Regions from separate parts of the Pectinatus sottacetonis genome, predicted to be linked through region 2. Evidence: predicted binding sites of a transcription regulator. Region 2 holds the regulator's gene; each other region holds the start of a gene.
What was found. Region 2 encodes HrcA, which represses chaperone genes, less so after heat shock. Its sites were predicted from a motif close to TGTTAGCACTCNNNNNNNNNGAGTGCTAACA; they were not measured.

Region 1: groES (co-chaperone GroES) is a predicted target of HrcA. The motif match lies at 1,216-1,246, and genes of this name have one in related genera.
Region 3: htpG (molecular chaperone HtpG) is a predicted target of HrcA. The motif match lies at 1,604-1,634, and genes of this name have one in related genera.

The regions. Positions count from the first base shown of each region.
Region 1 is NZ_WIQK01000001.1:2,413,141-2,416,434, forward strand. Features, by position in the region: gene groL (chaperonin GroEL) at 1-850, opposite strand, end outside; gene groES (co-chaperone GroES) at 893-1,174, opposite strand; gene I6760_RS11310 (Cof-type HAD-IIB family hydrolase) at 1,647-2,474, shown strand; gene rapZ (RNase adapter RapZ) at 2,525-3,294, shown strand, end outside.
Region 2 is NZ_WIQK01000001.1:2,105,608-2,108,901, forward strand. Features, by position in the region: gene dnaK (molecular chaperone DnaK) at 1-223, opposite strand, end outside; gene grpE (nucleotide exchange factor GrpE) at 340-993, opposite strand; gene hrcA (heat-inducible transcriptional repressor HrcA) at 1,029-2,057, opposite strand; gene I6760_RS09885 (DUF3427 domain-containing protein) at 2,386-3,294, shown strand, end outside.
Region 3 is NZ_WIQK01000001.1:2,431,699-2,434,992, reverse strand. Features, by position in the region: gene I6760_RS11395 (replication-associated recombination protein A) at 1-936, opposite strand, end outside; gene I6760_RS11390 (dCTP deaminase/dUTPase family protein) at 938-1,390, opposite strand; gene htpG (molecular chaperone HtpG) at 1,664-3,294, shown strand, end outside.

The DNA of each region.
Region 1 (3,294 bases), 310 kb from region 2:
TACGGCGATCACCAAAGCCAGGCGCTTTAACAGCAAGAGCTTTAAAAGTACCACGCAGCTTGTTTACAACGATAGTAGCTAAAGCTTCTCCATCAAGATCTTCAGCAAGAATAACAAGTTCCTTACCTTGCTTTACAACTTTTTCAAGAATAGGAAGGATATCACCAATAGCAGATATCTTGCGGTCAGTGATAAGAATATACGGATCATTCATTACAGCTTCCATTTTATCTGTATCTGTTACCATATATGGAGATATGTATCCACGATCAAACTGCATACCTTCTACAACAGAAAGATTTGTGGCCATTCCCTTAGATTCTTCAACAGTGATAACACCGTCTTTGCCGACCTTTTCCATTGCATCTGCAATGAGATTACCCATTTCCTTATCGCTGGAAGAAATAGTAGCAACCTGAGCAATAGCAGCTTTTCCTTCAACTTTGTGCGATTTGGCTTTTATTTCAGCAACTAAATTTTTAACGGCTTCTTCAATGCCTTTTTTTATAATCATTGGGTTTGCGCCGGCAGCAACATTGCGCATACCTTCGCGAATCATTGCCTGTGCTAATAAAGTAGCTGTTGTAGTACCATCACCAGCTACATCATTGGTTTTGGTAGCAACTTCCTTTACAAGCTGGGCACCCATGTTTTCAAAAGGATCTTCTAATTCAATTTCGCGAGCAATAGAAACACCATCGTTGGTAATAGTAGGTGCACCAAACTTTTTATCAAGAACAACATTTTTTCCTTTAGGTCCAAGGGTTACTTTTACAGCATCTGCCAATGCGTCAACACCTTTTCCTAAGGCGCGGCGGGCTTCTTCACCAAATAAAATCTGTTTAGCCATTATTAATAAAACCTCCTGAATTTATATTGAAACAGCCGTTAGTTAAGCTATTGCAAGAATGTCGCTTTCGCGAACGATTAAGTAATTCATACCATCGACTTTTATTTCAGTTCCAGCGTATTTTGAGAAAATAATTTTATCTCCTACTTTTACTTCTGGAGCAACTTTTTGTCCGTTATCGAAAACTTTACCGCTGCCAACAGCTACCACTTCACCTTCTTGTGGTTTTTCCTTAGCTGTATCTGGCAGTACGATACCGCTAGCGGTTTTTGCGTCTCCTTCAGAAACTTTAATTACAATTCTGTCGCCTAAGGGCTTAATCATTGTACGTTCCTCCCTATAAAATTAAATTGCGTTATTATTTTTGTTAGCACTCACATTGACTGAGTGCTAACTACATTTCTTATAATAAATAACTTTGAGAAAAAAATCAAGTAGTTTTAGAAAAAAAGTAAAAATTATTTTACAAAATGAATTGCCTGATAATCTTTTTATGGTGTGCTATGGTTGAAATTTAAAAAGCTGTTTGTTATAATTTCTACATAACAAACGATTGGATGAAAAATTATTTTATTATTTTTATCTTAATGGAAGATGACAAATATTATATGAACATACCTTTTAATTTTTCCATCAAGACTAAATACATAATTAGTATTTATTAGCTGAATGGTAATTACTATGCATACTATGCATAATAGTTCTGTTAGTGTTAACTATAAAATATAGGTATTCATATTGAAGTTTTGACAGGGGGTGTTTTGGCACGCCCTATATTTGTTATGAAGGAGTAATTATGGGAATAAAATTGTTTGCTACTGATTTGGATGGGACTTTATTAAATAGTGATGATAAAATTTCTAAACGAAATGCTGATGCGGTGCATGCTGCTATTGCTGCGGGAATAATTGTTACTTTTGCTACTGGCAGAATGTATTGTTCTGCCGTTAAATATGCTGAGAAAATCAATATGGATGTGCCGCTTGTGACTTATAATGGTGCGCTTATTAAATCTACGGCGGGAAAAGTGTATAATGAAGAATATATTTCCGAGGATGTTGTCAAAGCATTTGTTGATTACTGCGCACATAAACAATGGTATCTGCAGGTAAATAGTAATGATAAACTTTATTTTCCCACATATTTACAAAGATCAGCTGATTACGAAAAAAGTACGGGCATAAAGGGGGAAACAGTTGGCTGGCATGGATTAAGTGAAAAAACAGCAAATGTTGCTAAAATGTTGTTTGTTACAGATGCTTATGCACAGAAGGATATGAGGGAAAAATTAGAAGCCGAAAATGGTATGATTTGTGAGATGACACACAGATTTGCAGGAAAGGTGACACTTGTCAGATCGAAAAAAGGACTTATAGAAGTCACTAGCCCGATGGTTAGCAAAGCTAACGCTCTGCGCTTTTTAGCAAAACATTTTGGTTTTGGTATGGACGAAGTGATGGCTATAGGTGATGGTAATAATGATTTGCCTATGCTTGAGACAGCAGGAAAAAGCGCAGCAATGGGAAATGCTGCGGCCAATATTAAAGCAGCATGTGATTATGTTGTGGATACAAATGATAATGATGGTGTAGCTGAGGCTTTATATAAATATGTACTATTATAATGATGTGAGGTTTTATTAAAATTATTTTAATATGAAATGGATGTGGGAAAATGAAGGAAAAAGATAAATTTCGTCTTGTTATTGTCACCGGCATGTCCGGCAGTGGAAAAACTCAGGCTTGTCGTAATTTGGAGGACCTAGGATATTTTTGTGTAGATAATCTTCCACCTGTGTTTATTCCTAAATTTGCTGAGCTTTGCATTCATTCGGCAGGACATGTGAGCAAAGTCGTGCTTGTTGTAGATACAAGAAGCCGTGAGTTTTTTGATACATTTGTCCATATACTGAAACAAATGGATGAGGAAAATAAACCATTTGAACTGTTATTTATGGAGGCTGCAGATGAAGTTATCATAAGAAGGTATAAAGAAACAAGACGCCGTCATCCTATGGCCCCAAATTCACGTATAAGTGAGGGAATCAGTAAAGAACGAGAACGGTTAGCCAGGGTACGCAATAAAGCTACTTATATAATAGATACATCGGCTTTGCAAAAAAGTGAACTAAAACAAAAAATAGTTCGTTTATTCGGTGAAATCTGTGGCGATCAAATGAATATAAATATTCTTTCCTTCGGTTTTAAGTTTGGAATGCCGCTGGATGCAGATATGGTACTTGATGTGAGATTTTTGCCTAATCCCTTTTATATAGAAAAAATGCGGCATAAAAGTGGTGCGGTACCGGAAGTAGCAGAATATATTGCCAAATGGCCTGTCACACAACAGTTTATAGAAAAACTGGATGAACTTATTAATTTTTTAATTCCACAATACATAAAAGAAGGAAAGAGTCAGCTGGTTATTGCTATTGGCTGTACTGG
Region 2 (3,294 bases):
CTCCCATATGACGTTTTATGGAAGATATTGTTCTATCTGGATTTGATACTGCCTGTCTTTTAGCGAGCTGACCAACAAGGCGTTCACCATCTTTAGTGAAACCTACTACTGAAGGTGTAATACGGCTTCCTTCTGGATTTGTTATGACAGTAGGTTCGCCGCCTTCCATAACGGAAACTACGGAGTTTGTCGTACCTAAATCAATACCAATTATCTTTGACATTATAAAATTCCCCCTGTATTTTTATGTGCTGTAAAATATTAATTTACTTTTTAATATTCCCTGGTTAAGTCAATTCTTATTGTAAAATTTCTACCCTTAACAGGGAATATGTATTTTTAATTGGAAACGACTTTTACCATCGAAGGACGTATTACGCGTCCGCGAACCATATAGCCTTTTTGTAATTCCTGTTCAATGGTGTTGTCTTCTTTTTCTGGGTTTTCTACACGCATAACAGCCTGATGAAAATTAGGATTAAACTTTTCTCCTTCAGTTTTTATTACTTCCAGCCCATTTTTGGTCAAAGTTTCATGGAACTGGTTAAAAACCATTTCTATGCCCTTTTTTAAGGCATCATTATTATCGCTGTTTTCAACAGCTAAGGCACGTTCAAAGTTATCTAAAATGGGCAGCATATCTTTTACAAAACCTTGAAGAATAACATCAGAGATTTCCGATTTTTCCTGATTACTACGACGACGGAAGTTAACAAAATCAGCCTGGAGGCGTTTAAAACTGTCTTGGGTATCAGCCAGAATTTTTTGTGTGTTTTTAAGTTGTGTTTCCAATGAATCACCATTAGAAGTGTTTTCTTCCGGTTGGGAGGCTGTAGCCTGTTTTGGAGCAGATTCTTCTTGGTTATCAGCTGCAGCAGTGTCGTTTTTAGATTGTTTTTCCATTTCTTCAGTAACAGCTTCGTTAATTTCTTCTTTCATTTCATCAAGTTTTTCGCTGTCTTTTTTTTTCATTTCATCTTTCATATACGGCATATTACCTCATCTTTTCTATAATATAAACATTAACTCTATAAATATCGCTTTAAAATTTGTGCCATGTTTTCATTCATAAATTCCAAAAGAGCCATTATTTTGCTGTATTCCATACGTGTAGGGCCAAGAACAGCTATAGTTCCGAGAGGCTGTCCATCGAGATGATAAGTAGCTCTTATAATGCTACAGTCCTTAATAGTATTGTATTTGTTTTCCTGGCCAATTGTGACAGTGAGTCCGGTATTGTCAGATGTATGACTATAGAGAATGTCGCGCAGGACGGGTTCTTCTTCAAGCATCATTAAAATATTTTTTACTTTGTTTATATCGTGGAATTCCGGCTGTTCCAACAGCTGTGGAGTACCTTCTGTATATATCCTGTTGCGTTTTTCATTAGCCAGAATTTGTTCAAGAATGTTTATTATTTTATTAAAAGCAGCAGCATCAACTATTTGTGAGCGCATTTGATGCAGTGCTCCCATACTTATATCATGAATTTTTTTACCGGATAAATATTCATTGATTACGACAGCCATTTGCTCAAAGTCTGCTAATGAAGTATTTAAAGGCATTTTTATTATTTTATTTTCAATATAACCTGTATCACTCATAATAGCAGCAATTACATGTTCATCGTCAAGCGGCACAAACTTTATATAATTAAATACTGATTCAGCCAATTGCGGCGTTATAACCATTGAAATATTATTAGTAAGGTGTGATATTATTTTAGCCGTTTCACGAAATACACCGTCTAAACGCTGCACTTTTGTGTCATACCACTGTTCTATTAAGTTCATTTCACTATCGCTGAGCATCGTAGGTGTCAAAAGATCATCCACGTAAAGACGATACCCTTTTGATGATGGTATGCGCCCTGAGGATGTGTGAAGATGTTCTATATAGCCAAGAAATTCTAAATCTGCCATTTCGTTACGTATTGTAGCAGGACTTATGCCAAGATTATATTTCCTGGCGATTGTTCTTGAGCCTATGGGTTCAGCTGTTGATATATAATCATCAATGATAGCTTGTAATATTCGTTGCTTCCTTTTATTGAGCATAATAACATCACCTCTTACTAAATGAAGTGCCCTGATTCTTTATTAGCACTCTCAGTAAGTGAGTGCTAATTTCTAATTAAAAATATACAACCATTTAATCAAAATGTCAAGAAATTTACAAGAAATTTTTCTATAGAATTGCTAGGATCTTCACTAATTAAGGTGAAAAAGGTTATGGCCTTTTGTCTGACCTTAGAAGAGCTGACAGAAGAACCCGTGGGTATTTATGAATGAAAATATTATATGGTTATTTTCTTGTTTATATAGCATAATATAATAAGGAAAAGATACATAGTCTAAAAATTTTAGGAGTTAAGAAATAGTAATTATGGATTTTAGAAAAAAAGAATTATTAAAAGCTGTATGGACAGGTTTTGCTGATGAAAAGGTTAATTCGGCAAAGGAGCTGCAGCCGGAACTTATTTATAATGATACAGAACAAGGAAAAACGGTAATAGCTTGTCTGGAAGAAAATTTAAAAACAGCTGAAAGTTTTTATTTTATTACGGCATTTATAACTAAAAGTGGTTTGATTATGTTAAAAGATTGTTTAAAGATGTTGGCTAAAAAGGGTATTAAAGGGAAGGTACTGACTACAGATTATTTGTATTTTAGTGAACCTGCTGCTATAGAGGAACTAAATAAATTTTCCAATATAGAGATGCGTATCTGTACTGGTGATAATTTTCATATAAAGGGTTATGTTTTCAGCAAAAAAGACACAGATACTTTTATAATTGGCAGTTCCAATATGACACAAAATGCTCTTAAAGTAAATAAGGAATGGAATATAAAATTTACTTGTTTAAAAAATGGACAGCTATCGAATAATATAAAGAAGGATATTAATAAGTTATGGAACAATGCATCTATTTTGACAGGGAAATGGCTGGAAAAATATAAAATAAATTATTTATCTATAAGAAAAATCTATCAGGAGCATAATATGCTTCATAATGATGTAGTGCCGCTGACCGCTAATGCGATGCAGAAAAAAGTATTGCAAGCTTTAACGGAAATGCGTTTCCAGCAGAAAAATAAGGCTCTTTTGATTTCGGCTACGGGGACAGGCAAAACTATTTTGAGCGCAATGGATGTGAAACAATTTAAGCCGCATAAAATGCTATTTGTTGCTCATCGGGAACAAATATTACATCAGGCTGAGGCAAGCTACAGAAGAGTTATGGGGAATGATATTAGTACGGGATTCCTAGCGGCTGACAAAAGAAATTTTGCT
Region 3 (3,294 bases), 330 kb from region 2:
TCCTACATCTTCAGATGCACAAATAGCCACTCTCCTAGCAATAAATTTCACATCTTCACCTGCAGCCAGCATTCTTGCCAGATAATGTACTGCCGCATCAGGATCACTACCACGCATACTTTTAATGAATGCTGATACTGTATCATAATGTCCATCGCCATTCTTGTCATATGACTGCATTTTCTCGCCAATGATTTCCTGTAAAATTTCCCGTGTAATATTACTTTTACAACTGTGTGCCATGACTGCAGCCTGTTCTAAAATATTTAAAGCTACACGTGCATCTCCAGCCGCAGTCTGCGCTATAATTGCCATATTTTCATTATTACAGCTAAGATTATAATTGCCTAAGCCTTTTTCAGTATCAGCTAAAGCCCTTTTAATAATAGTTATCATCTGCTTATCGGTAAGAGCATGCAGCCGCACAACCCTCACACGTGACAGCAGTGCATGATTTACTTCAAAATAAGGATTTTCTGTTGTCGCACCAATAAGAATAAGTCGGCCATCTTCTACATAAGGAAGTAAAACATCCTGCTGGCTTTTATTAAAACGATGTATTTCGTCAATAAAAATTATAGTGCGTTTTTGATAATATTTTCTTTGTTCCTGTGCCTCGTCTACAATTTTTCTAATATCAGAAATACCTGCAGAAACAGCATTGAGCCGTTTAAAATCACTTTTAGTCACTGCGGCAATCATTTCTGCTAAGGTAGTTTTTCCCGTACCCGGCGGGCCAAAGAAAATCAAAGAAGGTATATTATCATTTTCTATCATAAGCCGTAAAAAACGTCCCTTACCAATATAATCCTGCTGTCCGATAAATTCATCAAAATTTCGCGGGCGCATCCTCACTGCCAAGGGTCGGCTGCTTGTTATTCCCTCATGTTTTTCCCGGTACTTTTCTGCACTGGAAAATAAATCAACGTTTTCCATTTTATGCTCCTGTAGAACCTATGCCACCCTGCCTGAGGTTACCTTTATCAATGGTATCGCCATCAATCATAAGATACTTATAAAAAATACCTTGCGCCAAACGTGTACCTTTTTTTACGAAAAAATCATGTTCGCTATGATTCATGATAGCCAGCATTATATGTCCCTCATTTTGATGGTTATTATAATAATCAGCATCTATGATTCCTTGTCCATTTATAAATGATAATGCATTTTTTATTGACATTCCAGAACGCATATGCAGTCCCAGATATTCATCATCATTCATGTATGCTTTAAGACCGGTAGATACTATAGTAACTTTGCCTGCTTTTAAAATTACATCTTCTGCTGTTGCTATATCATAACCGGCACTCTTAGCTGTTTTTCTTTCAGGCAGAGCAATATTTTTATCTTTGTATGAACTTAATATCTCAAATCCGCGCTTATGCATCTTTTCCTCCTGCTAAAATATAATATATGACGATTTTCCTATTTATTATAATTGATAATTTTAGTAATAGCAATTACCTATTTTTTGATAACATATAATAATATAACCTCTGAATATCATTTAGGTTTTTTCTTTATTTCAGCGAAACATTTATTTTAATACTTAACAACTACTATTGATTTTTTTCTTAAAGCGTTGTATAGTAAATGTATCTGTTAGCACTCAATGTAAGTGAGTGCTAACGAACTTAATCTATCAAAAGGAGTCTGAATTATGGCTAAAGAAACACATGAGTTTCAAGCAGAAACAAAACAGTTGCTCGATTTAATGATTCATTCAATTTACACAAATCGTGAAATTTTTTTACGTGAATTAATATCTAATGCTTCTGATGCTATCGACAAAATTCATTTTGAAAGCCTTACCAATAAGGATTTACTGGAAGGTGACAGTAATTATGAAATTTTTTTAATTCCTGATGAAAGCACACACACATTATCAATTTCCGATAACGGCATCGGTATGAATCGTGAAGAATTAATCGAAAATATTGGGACAATAGCTAAATCAGGTACTAAAATATTTTTACAAAAAATGATGGAAGCCAAAGAAAACAATTCAGCCGTTTCTGGAAAGGAACTCATCGGGCAATTCGGGGTAGGTTTCTATTCAGCATTTATGGTGGCAGAAAAAATAACAGTTATCACTCGCAGGGCAGGTGACAAACAAGCTTATAAGTGGGAATCCGCCGGTGATGGCTCATATACTATCGAAGAATGTGCAAAGAATAAACGCGGCACTACAATTTCATTGACACTTGCTCCTGAATTTTATGGTGACAAAGCCGAAGAAAACTTCACAGATACCAATAAATTGCAAAGTCTTGTAAAAAAATATTCGGATTACGTCAGGTATCCTATAAAAATGAACTTTGTAATAGAAGAAACACCTAAGGATAAAGATGGTAAAGAAATCAAAGATGCAGAAAAGATAAAACGTGATGAAATTCGTACTTTAAATTCTATGCAGCCATTATGGGCAAAAAATAAGTCAGAAATAAAGCCAGAAGAATATAATGAATTTTATAAAAATCTTTTCCATGAATGGGAAGATCCTATGGAAGTGCTCCATAACAAAGCAGAAGGTACTATTGAATATACATCTTTGCTTTTCTTCCCAGCGCATGCTCCGTTTAATCTCTATCATACAGATTACCAACCTGGTTTACAATTATATTCCCGCCATGTATTCATAATGGATAACTGCAAAGATTTATTACCGGAATATCTTCGTTTTGTTAAAGGTCTTGTTGATTCTCCTGATTTTTCTCTCAATATTTCACGTGAACTGCTTCAGCAAAGTCGCGAATTGAAAATAATCGGGCGTAATCTGGAAAATAGTATTTTAAAAACACTGGAAAAGACACTTAAAAACAATCGTGAAAAATATGAAAAGTTCTGGGCTGAATATGGTAAATCCTTAAAAATAGGCGTCTATGGTAATATGTATTCTGGTAATGACACCATAAATAAACTAAAAGATTTACTTTTATTTGCAACTTCTGACGAAAGCAAAGGTCTTACTTCACTCAAGGAATATATCGAACGTATGCCCGAAAATCAGAAAAAGATTTATTATGCAACAGGAAAGGACCGCAAAGCTATTGACAGTCTGCCGCAAATGGAAATTCTACGCGATAAAAACATTGAAGTATTATACCTGCTCGATAACGTAGACGAATTTGCCATTGAAGCATTGCATGAATATGACAGTAAACCATTCCATTCAATAAGCCGCGGCGATCTTGACCTTGATGATGTTGAATCACAACAGACCAAAAAGGAAACGGAAGATATCACAAAGAAAAATGAATCATTAATAAAAGATATCAAGGATACTCTTGG